3 regions of the Escherichia sp. TC-EC600-tetX4 genome follow, and region 2 is predicted to be linked to each of the others. Evidence: predicted binding sites of a transcription regulator. Region 2 holds the regulator's gene; each other region holds the start of a gene.

Region 1 (6,835 bases), 1.7 Mb from region 2:
AGCCGGAGGTGAAAACCGTCCGGCTGTTTTTTGCAGTGCTTGTTACGCGTTATAGGCATTCTCGCCGTGGCTGTTGACATCCAGCCCTTCTCGCTCCTGCTCTTCCGGTACACGCAGACCAACCGTCAGATCCGCCAATTTGTAGCCGATAAATGCCACAACACCGGACCAGACGATCGTAATGGCGATGCTTTCCAGCTGTACCAGCAACTGATGGCCCATCGTCACACCTTCAGCGAAGCCCACGCCGCCCAGCGAGCTGGCGGCAAAAATCCCGGTCATGATACAGCCGACAATGCCACAAACGCCGTGCACACCGAAGACATCGCAGGGATCATCCACCCGCAGCAAGCGTTTGAGCATGGTAACGCCCCACAAGCCCGCCAGACCAGCTACCACGCCGATAATCAACGCGCCGCCAACCCCAATGTAGCCGCAGGCTGGCGTCACGCCGACCAGACCGGCAATCGCGCCAGAACACGCCCCCAGCAGTGAAGGCTTACCACGCAGCGCCCATTCACCGAAGATCCAGCCAAGAATTGCCGCCGCCGTTGCGACCACAGTATTCACAAATGCCAGTGCCGCGATTTCATTCGCCGTGCCCGCTGACCCGGCGTTAAAGCCAAACCAACCGATATAGAGAATGGCAGTCCCGGTGAAGACCATCGGCAGGTTGTGCGGTTTAAACGCCTCTTTACCGAAGCCCACGCGTTTTCCTATCAGATACGCGCCCACCAGACCGGCGATTGCGGCGTTAATGTGCACCACGGTGCCACCCGCGAAATCCAGCGCACCGTGAGAAGCCAGCAAACCACCGCCCCACACCATATGCGCAATCGGAATGTAAGAGAGCGTCAGCCATACCACCACGAAAATCAACACAGCTGAGAAGCGGATTCGTTCCGCCAGCGCCCCAACTATCAAGCCGACGGTAATGCAGGCAAACGATCCCTGAAACGCCACGTGGATATACTGATAAATGCTGCCCATCACCGCCGTCAGTTCGATGTTTTTCAGCATCAACCAGTTAATGTTGCCGAAGAAGTTGTTGCCCTCACCAAACGCCAGCGAGTAACCGTAAACCACCCAGAGAATACAGACCAGTGCAAATGTCACCGTCACCTGCGTCAGCATCGACAGCACGTTTTTGCCGCGAATCAACCCACCGTAAAACAGGGCAATCCCCGGAATAGTCATAAACAGCACCAGCGCAGTACAAATCATCATAAACGCATTGTCGGCTTTATCGGCCACCGCAGGTGCAGCCATTACCAGTCCCGGAAGCATCGCCAGTGAAGCAAGCCCAGTTTTTATCGTCGCTATCTTCATTTTTCGTTCCTGTTGCTGTGTGCCAGAGATTACAGCGCCGCTTCGTCGGCTTCGCCGGTACGAATACGAATGACGCGTTGCAATTCAGCGACGAAGATTTTGCCGTCGCCAATTTTCCCGGTGTAAGCCGCCTTACTGACGATATCGATCACTTCATCGAGTTGGTCATCAGCAATCGCCACATCAATTTTTACTTTTGGCAGGAAATTGACGCTGTATTCCGCCCCCCGGTACAGCTCGGCATGCCCTTTCTGACGCCCGAAACCTTTCACTTCGGTGACGGTCAGGCCCTGAATACCAATGGAAGATAACGCTTCACGAACGTCTTCCAGCTTGAATGGTTTGATTATCACGGTCACCAGCTTCATAGATCCCCTCCGGTCAGAATTCGGTAATGGTTCTGCTACACGAAGAAGGTATTGCAAGCGGTGTGCCAGAAATGAAAAACGAGAAAGAGAGCAGGAAGTTAAGAAGTTTGAAAATGAAAACGCACTATGACAGTGCACAGTGCGTTACATTTTTGCACCAACGATGAAATATTGCGCTATTCAGGCGCTCAATGATTCCTCTTCACGCACGCTGGCTGCCAGCTCTTCGCCCGCAAGTTGCAGTTGATACATCTGCCAGTAGCGTCCCTGGGCCGCCAGCAGTTGCTGGTGAGTGCCCTGCTCCACGGCTTGCCCACGATGAAGCACCAGAATGGTGTCGGCATCAACAATGGTCGATAAGCGGTGAGCAATCACTACCAGCGTGGTATGTTCACGCACCGCCGCCAGAGCATGTTGAATCGCCTGTTCAGTACCGGAGTCAATGCTGGCGGTTGCCTCATCAAGGATCAGGATTTGCGGCGTCTCGACCAGCACGCGCGCCAGTGCCAGCAGTTGCTTTTGCCCAACTGAGAGATTATTCCCCTGCTCGCCCAGCGGCGTGTAAATACCGTCGCTCATGCTACGCGCCAGCTCCGCCAGTTGCACGGTTTCCAGCGCCTGCCAGACGCGTTCTTCGGAGATATCCCGCCCCAGCGTCACGTTGGCGAGGAAGGTATCCGCCAGCACCACCGGATCTTGCTGCACCATTGCCACGCCCTGGCGCAGCGCGCTGTGACTTAGCGAACTTAATGGACGACCATCAAGGCGAATCTCACCTTCCGTTAGCGGGTAATAGCCCATCAATAAACTGGCGAGGGTGCTTTTGCCACTGCCGGTATGCCCGACCAGCGCCACAAAATTGCGCGAAGGCACAGAGAGATTAATGTTCTTTAGCACCAGATTGTCATCGCGATAAGCAAATGACACGTTATCGACTTCGATGGTGCCACTCTGTAACGGGCGATCATCATTGCCATATTGCTGGCGCGGTCCGTCCATCAGTTCAAACACGCGCTCACCAGCAACAACAGCCTGTTGCAGCATCGCCTGTTGCGTGGTCAGTTCGATTAATGGTTCGTTAAGTCGCCCAAGATAGCTGATAAACGCATACAGCACGCCCACTTCAATGGTGCCGCTGGCGGAGAAGCCAAACAGCATCAACAAGCCACAAAGAATGAGCGATGAAAACAGACTCAGCAGCGGACGCAGCAGAAAACCGTCGAGGCGCAGGGTTTGCATCCTCGCCATATAGTGTGAACGACTGGCCTCCCCCATACGTTCGCCAAATCGCGCCTGCTGACGAAACTGCTGGATAACGCTCATGCCATTGATGATTTCGTTAAAGCCGTCGTTGATATCCGCCAAATAGGCGCGCACACGACGGACAATCGGCGTGCTGTAACGCTGGTATATCACCATTACCACCAGCACCACCGGGAAAATCATTATCGCCACCAGTGCCATTCGCCAGTCGAGGCTGAACATCGCCACCAGCATCGCGCCCACCAGCGCGGCACTGCGCAGGACAGTTGCCACTACGGTAACGTAGAGATCGCGGATCACTTCAGTGTCATTAGTGACGCGGGAAATCACCTGCCCGACGGGTTGGGTATCAAACTCGCTTAATGGCTGGCGTAACGCAGCATCCATCACGTCGGTACGCAACTGTTGCACTACGCCTACTGCCGCCCGATTAAACAGCAGCGACTGCGCGTAATGTAGCCCGGCGGCAAACAGTTGCAGCCCAACATACGCCGCAGCCAGCCCTGCAACCACTTTCAACGGCAGGTTATTTTTCGCTACCATATTGTCGATAAAATAGCTGATAAGCAGCGGCCCACTGACTTCTGCCGCCGCCGCAACCCACATCATCAGGACCGCAATCCCCAGCGGTTTACGCCACGGCGAACCGTACGCTAACAGGCGCTTGAGAGTCGGCCACAGTTGGCTAAAACTACGCATCGACGGCCTCCTCGCGATTTTCCGGAGCGTCGTCGAGCGCCGCCTCCAGTTGTTGATAGCGATACATATCGCGATACCAGCCGCTTTGTTGTGCCAGCACATCATGATTGCCACGCTGGGCGATATGTCCGTGCTGCATCACAATAATTTCACTGGCTTCCGTCAGTGCAGAAAGGCGATGGGCACTGATGATTACCGTTCTTCCCTGCCCCCACTGACGCAGGTTATGCAGGATCTGGTGCTCAGTGCGTCCGTCCACCGCCGAAAGCGCATCATCAAGGATGAGGATTTCCGCGTTGACTAATAACGCACGAGCAATGGAGATACGCTGTTTTTGCCCGCCGGAAAGCATCACACCGCGCTCGCCCACCTCTGTATCGTAACCTTGCGGTAGACGCAAAATATCGTCATGTACGCTGGCTAACCGCGCGACATGCTCAATCTCTTGCTGGGTGGCATTCGGGCAACCCAGCGCGATGTTATTCGCCACAGTGTCAGAAAAAAGGAATGGCGTCTGGCTAACTACCGCCAGGCGGCTACGCCAGCTATCGAGTTGTAACTTCGTCAGAGGAATATCATGAAAGCGAATATCCCCCTCGCTGACGTCGAAATGACGCTGAATGAGCGACAACAGGGTACTTTTGCCGGAACCAGTCGGCCCGCAGATACCCAGCATCTGACCGGGTTTCAGGGCGAAATTGACGTTTTCCAGCGCAGGATGGTCAGTCTGCGGATACGTGAACTGGTGAATATTTACATCCAGTTCGCCACGCCCTTCCGGCACGGGTTCGCTACCATCGTTCACCACCGGCGCTTCCGCCAGCATCGCGCGAATACGGCTGTACGCAGCACTACCACGTTCCACAATGTTAAACATCCATGCCAGCGCCAGCATTGGCCAAATCATCAGACCTAAATACATCATAAAACTGGTGAGCTGGCCCAGCGTTAAACTGCCCTGCACCACCATCCAACTACCGCCGCCAATCGCCAGCAAGTTCGCCATACCAATCGCGATATAGATGGTCGGGTCGAAACGAGCATCAATACGCGCCACCCGCATGTTTTTTTTGCCGGTATCTTCGGCATCCGCGGCAAATAACGCCGACTGGCGATCTTCCAGACCAAAGGCTTTGATCATGCGGATACTGGTGAGGCTTTCCTGGGTGCGGTCATTAAGACTGGAAAACGCCGCCTGTGCCAGCTTAAAGCGTTCATGCAAAGCATCGCCGTTGCGCTTAATCATGATCGCCATCACTGGCATCGGCAACAGGGAAAATAAGGTCAACTGCCAGCTAATTTGCGTAGACATCATAATCAACACAGCGCAGCCCATCACCAGTGAATCCACCAGCGTCAGCACCCCTTCTCCGGCGGCAAACACGACGCGATCGACGTCATTGGTCGCACGAGCCATGAGGTCACCGGTGCGATGACGCAGGTAAAACTCAGGATGCTGCCGGCTTAGCTGACGGTAATAATCTTCACGCAGTTCAACAGCCAGTTGATAAGACGCACCAAACAGCAATACCCGCCAGACGTAACGCAGGAGATAAACCACAACGGCAATCAGCACCATGGTGGCGATCCACATCAGGATCTGCCCGGTAGTAAAGTGTTGTTCTGTCACGCCATCGACAACAATACCAACCACTTTTGGCGGAACCAGTTGCAGCATCGCGATAATGACAAGCAAGGCGACAGCCCCGAGATAGCGACGCCATTCCCGACGGAAATACCAGCTTAATTGAGCAAATAATCGCACGCGTTGTGTCCTGACCTGATTCTGGATATTTATTCGATGGGTAAAGAAGTGGTGTATTTAATCTGTTCCATCGCGAAGCTGGAAGTGACGTCCGACAGCCCCGGCACGCTGTTTACCAGACGCTTATAAAACTCGTCGTAGCGTTTCATGTCGGCAACCTGGACGCGCATCAGATAATCGTATTCACCAGCCATGCGCCAGAACCCCAGCACTTCTGGCATTTCGGTAACCACCGTGACAAAGCGGCAATACCATTCGCTGCTGTGATGTTGCGTTTTTATCAGCACAAAAGCGGTCAGGCCGAGGCCTATTTTTTCCGGATCCAGCAGGGCGACTTTGCCGATAAGGATACCGTCGTCCTCCAGCCGTTTCAGGCGCTTCCAGCAAGGGGTGGTTGTCAGATTAACGGCTTCAGCCAGTGCCTGCAAAGAGAGGGTGCAATCCTGCTGCAGTAAGGCCAGCAGCTTACGGTCAATTTTATCTAACATAGCCCTTCCACAGAGAATTTTTTTCTCTTTTAATTTTATTTTAAAGGTGAAATCACGACAATTTATTCTGTGCGGTTTAAACACCACGGCACAAAATGACAAATTCAACGCAAAAAAAACCGGGCAATTGCCCGGTGCTGGAAGGGATCTCGTTATTCGGGGGAATAAGGTAGATGTGGATAGTCCAGCCAGTGCGTCAAATAGTGAGAGACAGCCTGATTTCGGCAATGTCCAATCACCGGTAAATGCGGGAGCTCCGCGCGCAGTTGCGGCATCGCATTGCCCATAATAAATCCGCTACCGACGCTGACTAACATTTCGCGATCGTTCATCGCATCACCAAAGGCCATGCAATCGCGCAACGATAAACCTAAATGTTGGGTCAGCACCGTCAATGCAGCGCCTTTATTGCAGCCCACCGGCAGCACTTCGAGGCAATCCGTGGCGGAAAAACACAAATGTGCACGCTCGCCTAATGCTTCGTATAGCTGGATCTGCAAGCGTGTAAGATCGTCGTGATCGCCACAGAAGCAGATCTTGGTGACGCTGCCGAGTGGCATTTTTTTGACATCGATTATCTGATAACGAAAACCGCTATAGACAAATGCCTGCAACAACGCAGGGATCTCTTTCCCGGTAAACCAACCGTCGTCATTGAAGATATGCATGCTGGCTCGGGTATCCCATTGCTGATACAGCACCAGCTCCGCGACATCCGCAGGTAAATCATCACGATGTAAAAGTTCACCTTCCAGAGAATGCACGCGCGTTCCGTTGCCGGTAATCAAATACGCATCCAGCGATAGCGCCCCGAGAATATGCTGCATCTCCAGCGCATGACGCCCCGTGGCAAAAGTGAGGGTAATGTCGCGTTCACGCAGTCGCGCCAAAGTAGAGAGGGTTTTCTCACCTAAATGATGGTC
Region 2 (6,835 bases):
TGGCTTCAGCCTCGGTGCCTTCGTCATTACGTAAGAGCACTTCAGCGTCAAAACCCTGCATTAATTCAAACAGCTTCATTGCAGGCCGGGCATGCATGCCCAGCTTGTTTGTGATTTCAACAGTTTGCTTGACGGTCATGGTTTACGTTTTTCCAGCGTACGATGGCGTGACTGGACGTTTTTACCGCGCGAGCGGAAGTAGTCTGCCAGTTGCTCTGCAATATACACCGAACGGTGCTTCCCGCCGGTACAACCAATGGCGACCGTCAAGTAGCTACGGTTGTTGGTTTCCAGCATAGGTAACCATAGCTCAAGATAGCTTCGCGTCTGGTAGATAAAATTGTGTACTTCTGTGTGGCGGTCGAGGAACGCGGCGACAGGTTTATCAAGACCTGTCATTGGACGCAGTTTCGGATCCCAGTGCGGGTTCGGCAAGAAGCGCACGTCAAAGACGTAATCTGCATCGATAGGGATACCGTGTTTGAAGCCGAAAGACTCAAAGACCATGGTCAGTTCGCGTTCACGTTTACCCAGCAGACGGGTACGCAGCATTTCAGCCAGCTCGTGAACGGACATTTCTGAGGTATCGACAATCAGATCCGCTCGCGAACGCAGAGGCTCCAGCAAATCGCTTTCTTTGTCGATAGCACTTTCCAGCGACAGGTTTTTGCTGGAAAGCGGATGCAGTCGGCGCGTGTCACTGTAACGACGAATTAAGGTATTACGGTCGGCATCCAGGAACAGGAGTTGCGGTGAGAAAGCGTCAGGCAGGTTACTCATCGCCTGTTCGAATATTTCTGGTGACTCCGGCATATTACGAACATCAATGCTGACGGCGGCAGAAATCTCGCGATCGGCCAGGGTTCGAGCCAGATCGGGTAACAACACTACGGGAAGGTTATCCACGCAGTAAAAACCCATATCTTCCAGCGCACGCAGGGCGACAGATTTACCTGAACCTGAACGTCCGCTGACGATCATCAGTACCATGTACTGTTTCTCCTCACAACGTCTAAAAGAGACATTACCGAATAACTACGCTTCATCCGGAGTACCTTCGGTATCCGTAATGATTTGATACAGCTCTTCATCGCTCTGGGCTGCGCGTAAACGGCGGCAGATGGTTTTGTCCGCCAGACGTTTCGCCACCAGCGACAGAGTATGCAGGTGCGTTTTAGTTTGGTCTGCCGGCACCAGCAGGGCAAAAAGTAAGTCCACCGGTTGGTTGTCGATGGCATCGAAAGCTATAGGCGTTTCGAGCTGAACGAAAACGCCAACGGCGCGCAGAGTATCTTCTTCCAGTTTGCCATGCGGAATGGCAATACCATTGCCGATACCGGTACTGCCCATTTTTTCCCGCGTCAGGATAGCTTCAAAAACCACCTGAGGCGGCAGGCTAAGTTGTTTCGCCGCCAGCTCGCTGATGATTTCCAGGGCGCGTTTTTTGCTCTGACAGTGGACGCGGCTTCGCGTACATTCCCTGTTAAGAACACTGCTAAGCTGTAGAGTTGTATCATTATTTGTCATAATTTCACCTAAGAACCTGCCCACTCAAACAGTGGAACAGGCTCGGAGCATTAACCGTACAAATGGCCCGTTGTGCCGCACAACAGACCGCCATGCACATGCTAATTGCCCGGACAATTAGTGTTGTTTCAGTTTATCTTTATGTTTGGTCAACTGGCGTGCCAGCTTATCAATTAAGCCATCAATGGCAGCGTACATGTCCTGACCTTCCGCGCTGGCATGAATTTCACCACCGTTTACATGCAGTGTTGCATCTGAGGTGTGGGTGACTTTCTCCACTTTCAGAACAACATAGACCTGGTTGATTCGGTCAAAATATTGCTCAAGTTTGGCAAATTTGGCTGTAACAAATTCGCGCAGTGCCTCGGTGATCTCGACGTTATTTCCGGTAATGTTGAGCTGCATAGTGTCTTCCTTATCGGTTGGGTCAAACGAGTTGTTTACGCTGGTTTGACGGCGGAATGGATAAAGACTCTCGGTACTTCGCAACAGTGCGGCGTGCCACCATGATACCTTGTTCCGACAGCAAAGAGGTTAACTTGCTGTCGCTCAACGGTTTCGCTGGGTTTTCCGCCGCGATTAATTTCTTCACCAGCGCACGAATCGCCGTGGAGGAAGCTTCGCCGCCGCCCTCGGTATTGACGTGACTGGAAAAGAAATACTTCAGTTCAAAAATGCCTCGTGGACTATGCAGGTATTTTTGCGTGGTCACGCGAGATATCGTCGATTCATGCATTTCGACAGCCTGGGCGATATCGGCCAGTACCATCGGTTTCATATATTCTTCACCTTGCTCAAAGAAGGCTTGCTGCTGTTCAACGATACAGCGACTCACGCGCAGTAGCGTATCGTTACGGCTTTCCAGACTCTTGATCAACCATTTGGCATCCTGCAGATTGCTGCGGATAAACTGGCTGTCACCATCGTTGCGCGCGTTATTGCACATCGAGGCGTAGTGCTGGTTGATTTGCAGACGCGGAATGCTGTCACTGTTGAGTTCTACCGTCCAGTGACCGTTATGCTTACGCACCAGCACATCTGGAATGACATACTCAGGTTCGCCAGTCTGGATCGACTGCCCGGGGCGCGGATCGAGCGACTGGATCAGATTGACGGCTTCTTTCAGCACATCTTCTTTCAGACGCGTGACGCGCATTAAAGTGCGGAAGTCGTGATTGGCTAACAGATCGAGATGATCGCTAATGATCAGTCTGGCCTCTTCCAGCCACGGCGTGGTCTTATCGAATTGGGAGAGTTGGATCAGCAGACAGTCACGCAGATCTTTTGCCGCCACACCGACCGGATCAAACCGTTGGATCCGCTTAAGGACGGCTTCAACTTCGTCGATGTCGATCTCTTCATCGCCTATACTTTCGAGAATATCTTCCAGCGGGACAGTCAGATAACCGGTTTCATCAACGGCATCGACGATAGAGGTAGCAATAGCGCGGTCAGTGTCGGAAAACGGTGTCAGCTCAACCTGCCACATCAGGTAATCCTGCAAGGTCTGCGTCGTTTCGCCCTGGTAGACCGGCAGCTCGTCGTCAATGTAGTCACCGCTGGTGCCGGATGGTGTACCAGCGGTGTAAATGGTGTCCCAACTGGCATCGAGCGGCAGCTCTTCCGGCATCTCTTTTTGTTCGAGCGCGTCGGCGGTGTCCAGCGTTTCACTGTCTTGCGTTTCGCGGGTGTCGATTTCTTCATGAGTGTCGATTTGCTCAAGCAGCGGATTACTCTCCAGCGCCTGCTGTAGCTCCTGCTGAAGTTCCAGCGTCGACAACTGCAACAGACGAATTGCCTGTTGGAGCTGTGGCGTCATCGCCAGTTGTTGGCTAAGCCTGAGTTGCAAACCTTGCTTCATGTTCAGAATCGTACTCTCCTGCTAAAACGTCGCAAACTTCTACCCTATCAGAGTCTGAAGTCTTCCCCAAGGTATACACGCTTAACGTGTTCGTCTTGTAAGATTTCTGTAGGCGTGCCGTGGGCGATCAAATGCCCCTGACTGACGATATAAGCGCGTTCACAAACCGCCAGTGTTTCACGCACGTTGTGGTCAGTGATCAGCACGCCCAGGCCGCTGTCGCGCAGGTGCTCAATGATGCGTTTAATGTCGATAACCGAGATCGGGTCAACCCCGGCAAACGGTTCGTCGAGCAGAATAAATTTCGGATTCGCAGCCAGTGCGCGGGCAATTTCTACACGGCGACGTTCACCCCCGGAGAGTGACTGCCCCATGCTGTCACGCAGGTGCTCAATGTGAAACTCTTCCATCAGCTCGTTCGCGCGGTCTTCACGTTGTTCAGCAGACAAGTCGTCACGAATTTGCAGTACCGCCATCAGGTTATCGTAAACGCTGAGGCGACGGAAAATGGAGGCTTCCTGTGGCAGATAGCCGATACCGCGGCGCGCGCGTGCATGCAGAGGCAGCAGACTGATATCGTCATCATCAATAATGATGTTGCCCGCATCGCGCGGCACAATGCCTACAACCATGTAGAAAGTGGTGGTCTTACCGGCACCGTTTGGCCCCAGCAGACCGACAATTTCCCCGGAGTTGACGGTCAGGCTGACGTCTTCTACCACGCGACGGCCTTTATAGGCTTTTGCAAGGTTCTTTGCAGTTAATGTTGCCATAACGAATTAATTACCCTTCTTCTGTGCCGGGGTCTGGCCTTTGTTGTTTTTGTCCTGCAGCTGCGACGGCACCAGAACGGTTGTTACGCGCTTGCCTTTGTCGCTGAAAGCCTGCATTTTCTGCTCTTTCACCAGGTAAGTGATCTTATCGCCCTTAATGTTGCTATCGACCTGCTGCAGATAAGCATTACCCGTCAGAACGACAAAATCTTTTGCCAGTTCGTAGTGCATCTGGGAAGCGTGACCTTCAACGGGTTTACCGTTGTCCTGCATCTGGTAGAACGTTGCCGGTTTACCGTAGCCGTCAATCACTTCTTTACCTTGTTCGCCGCCCGGACGGGTAACGACCACTTTGTCGGCATTAATTTTGATGGTGCCCTGGGTGACGATGACATTACCGGTAAAGGTAACCACGTTGCCTTGCATATCAAGAGATTGCTGGTCCGATTCAATGTGGATCGGCTGATCAGTGTCTCCGGTTACGGCAAATGCCGGAATGCTGGCGGCCAGAAGTGAGCTGGCAAGCACAAGATTAAGGCTGAGTTTGTTTGTTTTGAATTTCATAGGATGTTCTAACCTTTTCAATCAGCTCGGCGTTCTTGCTGCGTAAGTTGCCGCGCATTTTCAGACCGCTGGAGTTAAATGTTGTTCCGTATAACGTGACGAGGTCTTCAGAGGTAACATCCTGCGTCACCAGATTGATCTGCGCGTTATCCGTCGTGATTCTGCGAAGTTGAGAGTCTGGCACAAGTGCGTTGACTTCAACGTGTCCATATAAATAGAGCATCCGGTCATTGGTCAGCTTGGCTTTATCTGCTTTTACGGACCATGTCGGGATTTTATCCTTATCAAACGTGGTAAGTACCGGCTGCGTAAACCACGAAACGGCCTGATCGGAATAATATTCAACGTGTTGAGCAATCAATCGATAGCTTAGTGCCCCTTCTGGGTTATAGACGAGCGTGTCCGTATGCTCGCTTTTATAGGTGGGATCATTGTTGTTGACGACCACCTGGGCGGTATCGTCTTTTTCGGCCATATTAATGCCGATCATCACCAGAACCGCCAGTGATAGCACAATGATAACCCAACGTCTGGCTTTACTCATATCGATTGCCCTTTGGCTTCATCCAGTTTGCCCTGCGCCAGGAGTAATAAGTCGCAAACTTCGCGCACTGCGCCACGACCGCCAGCAATGCGCGTCACGTAATCGGCGCGCGGGATCAACAGTGGATGCGCATCGGCCACGGCGACGCTTAAACCCACTTTTTCCATTACCGGCCAGTCGATGAGATCATCGCCGACATAAGCCACATTTTCCGGGGCAATCGCCAGTTTTTCCAGCAGATCGCTAAAGGCGATCAGTTTGTTTGACTGCCCCTGATACAAGTGAGTGATCCCCAATGTGGCACAACGATCTTCTACCAGTTTAGCCTTTCGCCCGGTAATGATAGCGACTTCAATATCAGAGGTGAGCGCACAACGAATGCCATAACCGTCACGAACATTGAACGCTTTCAGCTCTTCGCCATTATTGCCCATATAAATCAGGCCATCTGACAGTACGCCATCGACATCGAGGATCAGCAGACGAATGTTCTCTGCTTTTGCTATAACGTCGGCGCTGACAGGGCCGTAACAGGTCGCAAGCGACGCACCTGCTTTGCTCATTGTTGTTTATCCTTGAATCTTTACACTACGCCTGCACGCAGTAAATCATGCATATGTAACACACCGAGTAAATGGTCGCCATCGGCAACCATCACGGAGGTGATATGGCGGGACTGCATTAAGTTCAGTGCCTCAACGGCCAGAATGCCAGGGCGCACACGTATTCCCCCCGGCGTCATCACATCGGCAATACTTAACTGACGAACATCCACGCCCATATCGAAGACACGGCGTAAATCACCGTCGGTAAAGATGCCTTCAATCATCATATTGTCATCGCAAATGACAGTCATACCAAGATTTTTGCGGGTAACTTCCAGCAACGCGTCACGCAGACTGGCCGTTTTCTTAACATGCGGGATCTCATCGCCCGTATGCATAATATCGTTTACGCGCAGCAGAAGTTTACGACCCAGTGCGCCGCCTGGGTGTGAGAGCGCAAAATCTTCAGCAGTAAAGCCGCGTGCTTTTAACAGCGCGACAGCGAGGGCATCGCCCATAACCAGCGTGGCGGTGGTGCTGCTGGTCGGTGCCAGCCCTAACGGACAGGCTTCTTTCGCTACTTTAACACACAGATGCACATCTGCGGCGCGCGCCATGCTGCTCTCCGGGCGACCGGTGATGCAGATTAACGGTACGTGAAGACGCTTAAGCACTGGAATTAAGGCCGTGATTTCGCTGGATTCACCAGAGTTAGAGATAGCAATCACCACATCCTGTGGGGTAACCATGCCTAAATCACCATGCGCGGCTTCACCAGGATGGACGAAAAATGAAGGTGTACCGGTGCTGGCAAACGTTGCCGCCATTTTTCGCCCAATATGCCCCGATTTTCCCATCCCCATGACGACAACTTTCCCTTTACACCAGAACATCTTTTCACAGGCAAGCGTGAAATTCTGATTGATGTATTGATCAAGCTCCGCCAGGCATTCACGTTCAATCGCCAGGACTTCTTTACCTGCTTGCTGAAAGTCAAAACCCGGTTGTAACTCTACGTGCG
Region 3 (6,835 bases), 720 kb from region 2:
TCACGACAGGCAAAAAAAAACCTGCCATCGCTGGCAGGTTTTTTATGACTAAAAAACGAAATTAATCGTCTTTCGGTGCGCGGTTGGCGCGGCGACGATCGTTTTCCGTCAGGTGACGTTTACGAATACGGATAGAGGTCGGAGTCACTTCTACCAGTTCGTCATCATCGATGAACTCCAGAGCTTGTTCCAGAGTCATGCGGATAGGCGGAACCAGAACAACGGCTTCGTCAGTACCGGAAGCACGCATGTTGGTCAGTTTCTTACCGGTCAGGCAGTTTACAGTCAGGTCGTTAGAGCGGCTATGAATACCGATAATCTGACCTTCGTAAACTTCTGCACCGTGACCGAGGAACAGCTTACCGCGATCCTGCAGACCGAACAGCGCGAACGCGACCGCTTTACCCTGACCGTTAGAGATCAGTACGCCGTTCTGACGCTGACCCACTTCACCCGGACGTACGTCGTCGTAGTGGCTGAAGGTGGAGTACAGCAGACCAGTACCGGAAGTCATGGTCATGAACTCAGAACGGAAGCCAATCAGACCACGGCTTGGGATCACGTAGTCGAGACGTACGCGGCCTTTACCGTCTGGATTCATGTTTTTCAGGTCGCCTTTACGTTCGCCCAGCGCCTGCATTACAGAACCCTGATGCTGTTCTTCAACGTCCAGAGTCACGTTTTCATACGGCTCTTGTTTACGACCGTCGATTTCACGGAAGATAACTTTCGGACGGGATACCGCCAGTTCGAAACCTTCACGACGCATGTTTTCGATCAGAACAGACAGGTGCAGTTCGCCACGACCAGAAACGCGGAACGCATCGGCGTCTTCGGTTTCTTCTACGCGCAGCGCAACGTTGTGTACCAGTTCTTTGTTCAGACGATCCAGGATCTGACGAGACGTTACGAACTTACCTTCTTTACCGCAGAACGGCGAGGTGTTAACGCAGAAGAACATAGAAACGGTCGGCTCATCAACGGAGAGTGCCGGCAGCGCTTCAACGTTTTGCGTGTCGCAAACGGTGTCAGAAATGTTCAGTTCGCCAAGGCCCGTGATCGCAACGATATCGCCAGCTTCCGCCAGATCGGTTTCGATACGTTCCAGACCGAGGTGGCCCAGCACTTTACCGACTTTCGCGTTGCGGGTTTTGCCTTCGCTATCGATGATAGTGACCTGCTGGTTCGGCTTCACTTTACCGCGCTTGATGCGGCCAATGCCGATAACGCCAACATAGCTGTTGTAATCGAGCTGAGAAATCTGCATCTGGAACGGACCGTCAAGGTCAACGTCCGGCGCAGGAACGTGGTCAACAATCGCCTGGTACAGCGGGGTCATGTCTTCCGCCATATCTTCGTGGTCCAGACCCGCGATACCGTTCAGCGCAGAAGCGTAAACGATCGGGAAGTCCAGCTGCTCGTCGGTCGCGTCGAGGTTAACGAACAGATCGAATACCTGATCCACAACCCAATCAGGACGCGCGCCAGGGCGGTCAACTTTGTTGATAACAACAATCGGCTTCAGGCCGTAAGCAAACGCTTTTTTGGTTACGAAGCGCGTTTGCGGCATCGGGCCGTCAAATGCGTCAACCACCAGCAGCACTGAGTCTACCATGGACATTACACGTTCAACTTCACCACCGAAGTCGGCGTGCCCCGGGGTATCAACGATGTTGATACGGTAATCATTCCATTTGATAGCGGTGTTTTTCGCGAGGATGGTAATCCCACGCTCTTTCTCCAAATCGTTGGAGTCCATCACGCGCTCTTGGGTTTCGGCACGAGAGTCGAACGTACCGGATTGTTGGAGCAGCTTGTCTACCAGGGTGGTTTTACCATGGTCTACGTGCGCGATGATGGCGATATTACGCAATTTTTCGATCACAACTTTGCCTCAGGCATTAGAAATAGCGCGTTATTGTACACGGATTAATCGCACTACAAAACAGGATCACAAACATCCTCCGCAAACAAGTATTGCAGAGTCCCTTTGTGATCGCTTTCACGGAGCATAAAAAGGGTTATCCAAAGGTCATTGCACCAACATGGTGCTTAATGTTTCCATTGAAGCACTATATTGGTGCAACATTCACATCGTGGTGCAGCCCTTTTGCACGATGGTGCGCATGATAACGCCTTTTAGGGGCAATTTAAAAGTTGGCACAGATTTCGCTTTATCTTTTTTACGGCGACACGGCCAAAATAATTGCAGATTTCGTTACCACGACGACCATGACCAATCCAGGAGAGTTAAAGTATGTCCGCTGAACACGTACTGACGATGCTGAACGAGCACGAAGTGAAGTTTGTTGATTTGCGCTTCACCGATACTAAAGGTAAAGAACAGCACGTCACTATCCCTGCTCATCAGGTGAATGCTGAATTCTTCGAAGAAGGCAAAATGTTTGACGGCTCCTCGATTGGCGGCTGGAAAGGCATTAACGAGTCCGACATGGTGCTGATGCCAGACGCATCCACCGCAGTGATTGACCCGTTCTTCGCCGACTCCACCCTGATTATCCGTTGCGACATCCTTGAACCTGGCACCCTGCAAGGCTATGACCGTGACCCGCGCTCCATTGCGAAGCGCGCCGAAGATTACCTGCGTTCCACTGGCATTGCCGACACCGTACTGTTCGGGCCAGAACCTGAATTCTTCCTGTTCGATGACATCCGTTTCGGATCATCTATCTCCGGTTCCCACGTTGCTATCGACGATATCGAAGGCGCATGGAACTCCTCCACCCAATACGAAGGTGGTAACAAAGGTCACCGTCCGGCAGTGAAAGGCGGTTACTTCCCGGTTCCACCGGTAGACTCGGCTCAGGATATTCGTTCTGAAATGTGTCTGGTGATGGAACAGATGGGTCTGGTGGTTGAAGCCCATCACCACGAAGTAGCGACTGCTGGTCAGAACGAAGTGGCTACCCGCTTCAATACCATGACCAAAAAAGCTGACGAAATTCAGATCTACAAATATGTTGTGCACAACGTAGCGCACCGCTTCGGTAAAACCGCGACCTTTATGCCAAAACCGATGTTCGGTGATAACGGCTCCGGTATGCACTGCCACATGTCTCTGTCTAAAAACGGCGTTAACCTGTTCGCAGGCGACAAATACGCAGGTCTGTCTGAGCAGGCGCTGTACTACATTGGCGGCGTAATCAAACACGCTAAAGCGATTAACGCCCTGGCAAACCCGACCACCAACTCTTATAAGCGTCTGGTCCCGGGCTATGAAGCACCGGTAATGCTGGCTTACTCTGCGCGTAACCGTTCTGCGTCTATCCGTATTCCGGTGGTTTCTTCTCCGAAAGCACGTCGTATCGAAGTACGTTTCCCGGATCCGGCAGCTAACCCGTACCTGTGCTTTGCTGCCCTGCTGATGGCCGGTCTTGATGGTATCAAGAACAAGATCCATCCGGGCGAAGCCATGGACAAAAACCTGTATGACCTGCCGCCAGAAGAAGCGAAAGAGATCCCACAGGTTGCAGGCTCTCTGGAAGAAGCACTGAACGAACTGGATCTGGACCGCGAGTTCCTGAAAGCCGGTGGCGTGTTCACTGACGAAGCAATTGATGCGTACATCGCTCTGCGTCGCGAAGAAGATGACCGCGTGCGTATGACTCCGCATCCGGTAGAGTTTGAGCTGTACTACAGCGTCTAAGTGTTTTAGTTGCCGTGGAAACTTTTCGCCTGTCTCTGGCAGGCCTGGGATCGGTGGCAAGCACATCACGCCGGATGCGACGCAAATGCGTCTTATCCGGCCTACACGGTGATGATGTGGTAGGCCGGAGCAGGTGAGTCGCTCTCCAACGTGAAGTTTGTCAGCTATCTGTAGCCCATCTCTGCATGGGCTTTTTTCTCCGTCAATTCTCTGATGCTTCGCGCTTTTTATCCGTAAAAAGCTATAATGCACTAAAATGGTGCAACCTGTTCAGGAGACTGCTTTATGGCAACAGGCACGCAGCCCGATGCTGGGCAGATCCTCAACTCGCTGATTAACAGTATTTTGTTAATCGATGACAACCTGGCGATCCATTACGCCAACCCTGCCGCGCAACAACTGCTCGCCCAAAGCTCCCGCAAATTGTTTGGTACACCGTTACCGGAACTGTTGAGCTACTTCTCATTAAATATCGAGCTGATGCAAGAAAGTCTGGAGGCGGGGCAAGGTTTTACCGATAACGAAGTGACGCTGGTCATCGACGGGCGCTCGCATATCCTTTCTGTGACGGCCCAGCGTATGCCGGACGGCATGATCCTGCTGGAGATGGCTCCGATGGATAACCAGCGCCGCTTAAGTCAGGAACAGCTACAGCACGCCCAGCAGGTTGCTGCCCGTGATTTAGTGCGCGGCCTGGCACATGAGATTAAAAATCCGCTTGGCGGTTTACGTGGCGCGGCGCAGCTGCTCAGCAAAGCGTTACCTGACCCATCACTACTCGAATATACCAAAGTGATTATCGAACAGGCGGACCGGCTGCGAAATCTGGTCGACCGTCTGTTGGGGCCGCAGCTGCCCGGTACGCGCGTTACCGAAAGTATTCACAAAGTGGCTGAACGCGTGGTAACGCTGGTGTCGATGGAACTGCCGGACAACGTGCGGTTGATTCGTGATTACGATCCCAGCCTACCGGAACTGGCGCACGACCCGGATCAAATTGAACAGGTCTTGCTGAATATTGTGCGCAATGCGCTACAGGCGCTGGGGCCGGAAGGCGGTGAAATCATTCTGCGTACCCGCACCGCGTTTCAACTGACCTTACACGGCGAGCGCTACCGGCTGGCGGCGCGGATTGATGTGGAAGATAACGGGCCGGGCATTCCGCCTCATTTGCAGGATACGCTGTTTTACCCGATGGTCAGCGGCCGCGAAGGTGGCACCGGGCTTGGCTTATCCATCGCTCGTAATTTGATTGATCAGCATTCAGGCAAAATTGAATTTACCAGTTGGCCAGGGCATACCGAGTTCTCGGTTTACCTGCCTATCAGGAAATAAAGGTGACGTTTATGCAACGAGGGATAGTCTGGGTAGTCGATGACGATAGTTCCATCCGTTGGGTGCTTGAACGTGCGCTCGCTGGGGCAGGTTTAACCTGTACGACGTTTGAGAACGGCGCAGAAGTGCTGGAGGCGCTGGCGAGCAAAACGCCGGATGTGCTGCTTTCAGATATCCGTATGCCGGGAATGGACGGGCTGGCGCTGCTCAAGCAGATTAAACAGCGCCATCCAATGCTTCCGGTCATCATTATGACCGCACATTCCGATCTGGATGCTGCCGTCAGCGCCTATCAACAAGGGGCGTTTGATTATCTGCCCAAACCGTTTGATATCGACGAAGCAGTGGCGCTGGTTGAGCGCGCTATCAGTCATTACCAGGAACAGCAGCAGCCGCGTAATGTTCAGCTTAACGGCCCAACGACCGATATCATCGGCGAAGCGCCAGCCATGCAGGACGTGTTCCGTATTATCGGTCGGCTTTCGCGTTCTTCTATTAGCGTGCTGATTAACGGCGAATCCGGCACCGGTAAAGAACTGGTCGCTCATGCCCTGCATCGCCACAGTCCGCGCGCCAAAGCGCCGTTTATCGCGCTGAATATGGCAGCTATCCCAAAAGATTTGATCGAATCAGAACTGTTTGGCCACGAGAAAGGCGCGTTTACTGGCGCGAATACCATTCGTCAGGGGCGTTTTGAACAGGCCGATGGCGGTACATTATTCCTCGACGAAATTGGTGATATGCCGCTGGATGTGCAGACGCGTTTGCTGCGCGTGCTGGCAGACGGTCAGTTTTACCGCGTTGGCGGCTATGCGCCGGTGAAAGTGGATGTGCGGATTATCGCTGCCACTCACCAGAATCTCGAACAGCGAGTGCAGGAAGGTAAGTTCCGTGAGGATCTGTTCCACCGCCTGAACGTTATCCGCGTTCATCTGCCGCCGCTGCGCGAACGTCGGGAAGATATTCCCCGTCTGGCGCGCCATTTTTTACAGGTTGCCGCGCGCGAACTGGGCGTAGAAGCGAAGTTACTGCATCCGGAAACCGAAGCTGCTCTGACGCGTCTGGCGTGGCCAGGCAACGTGCGCCAGCTGGAAAACACCTGCCGCTGGCTAACGGTGATGGCCGCCGGGCAGGAAGTGTTGATTCAGGATTTGCCCGGCGAACTGTTTGAATCAACGGTTGCGGAGAGTACTTCGCAAATGCAACCGGACAGCTGGGCGACGCTTCTTGCGCAGTGGGCAGACAGAGCGCTGCGTTCCGGTCATCAAAATCTGCTTTCCGAAGCGCAGCCAGAGCTGGAGCGGACGTTACTGACGACCGCGTTGCGACATACGCAGGGGCATAAACAGGAAGCGGCGCGGCTACTCGGCTGGGGCCGCAACACCCTGACGCGTAAGTTAAAAGAGCTGGGGATGGAGTGATTCACAGCTTGTGTGTAAAGATTGATTATTGAGCGCAAATTGCTGGTATTTTACGCTTTACTGTTCCGATAAGTTCAGTATGATCTTGCCCGGAAAACGGGGAGAGTCATTATGCTGGAATCAATAATTAATCTGGTATCGAGTGGCGCAGTTGACAGCCACACACCGCAAACTGCCGTTGCTGCCGTGCTGTGTGCCGCAATGATTGGGCTGTTTAGCTGAAGCTCGTTGTTTATGCCGGATGCGGAGAAAGTCGTAGGCCTGATAAGACGCGACCAGCGCCGCATCAGGCATCATGCTCAGATGCCTGATGCGGCGTAAACGCCTTATCCGGCCTACAAAAGCAATAATTTCAACAGGTTTTGTTGCCCAGCGCATCAGGCAATCTTGTTCTCAGCACATTGATGGCGCT

What was found. The regulator sigma-54, encoded in region 2, starts transcription at its own class of promoters, with help from an activator protein. The targets are predictions, from matches to a motif close to GTTGGCACANNTTTCGCTNT.
Region 1: glnK (P-II family nitrogen regulator) is a predicted target of sigma-54. The motif match lies at 1,748-1,767, and genes of this name have one in related genera.
Region 3: glnA (glutamate--ammonia ligase) is a predicted target of sigma-54. The motif match lies at 2,157-2,176, and genes of this name have one in related genera.

Annotation. Positions count from the first base shown of each region.
Region 1 covers NZ_CP079924.1:3,401,391-3,408,225, forward strand. Annotated here, with positions in the region: gene amtB (ammonium transporter AmtB) at 43-1,329, opposite strand; gene glnK (P-II family nitrogen regulator) at 1,359-1,697, opposite strand; gene KXD89_RS16555 (SmdB family multidrug efflux ABC transporter permease/ATP-binding protein) at 1,878-3,659, opposite strand; gene KXD89_RS16560 (SmdA family multidrug ABC transporter permease/ATP-binding protein) at 3,652-5,424, opposite strand; gene decR (DNA-binding transcriptional regulator DecR) at 5,454-5,912, opposite strand; gene cof (HMP-PP phosphatase) at 6,065-6,835, opposite strand, start outside.
Region 2 covers NZ_CP079924.1:537,665-544,499, forward strand. Annotated here, with positions in the region: gene npr (PTS phosphocarrier protein NPr) at 1-139, opposite strand, end outside; gene rapZ (RNase adapter RapZ) at 136-990, opposite strand; gene ptsN (PTS IIA-like nitrogen regulatory protein PtsN) at 1,036-1,527, opposite strand; gene hpf (ribosome hibernation promoting factor) at 1,645-1,932, opposite strand; gene rpoN (RNA polymerase factor sigma-54) at 1,955-3,388, opposite strand; gene lptB (LPS export ABC transporter ATP-binding protein) at 3,436-4,161, opposite strand; gene lptA (lipopolysaccharide ABC transporter substrate-binding protein LptA) at 4,168-4,725, opposite strand; gene lptC (LPS export ABC transporter periplasmic protein LptC) at 4,694-5,269, opposite strand; gene kdsC (3-deoxy-manno-octulosonate-8-phosphatase KdsC) at 5,266-5,832, opposite strand; gene kdsD (arabinose-5-phosphate isomerase KdsD) at 5,853-6,835, opposite strand, start outside.
Region 3 covers NZ_CP079924.1:4,422,291-4,429,125, forward strand. Annotated here, with positions in the region: gene typA (ribosome-dependent GTPase TypA) at 62-1,885, opposite strand; gene glnA (glutamate--ammonia ligase) at 2,258-3,667, shown strand; gene glnL (nitrogen regulation protein NR(II)) at 3,953-5,002, shown strand; gene glnG (nitrogen regulation protein NR(I)) at 5,014-6,423, shown strand; gene KXD89_RS21425 (YshB family small membrane protein) at 6,535-6,645, shown strand.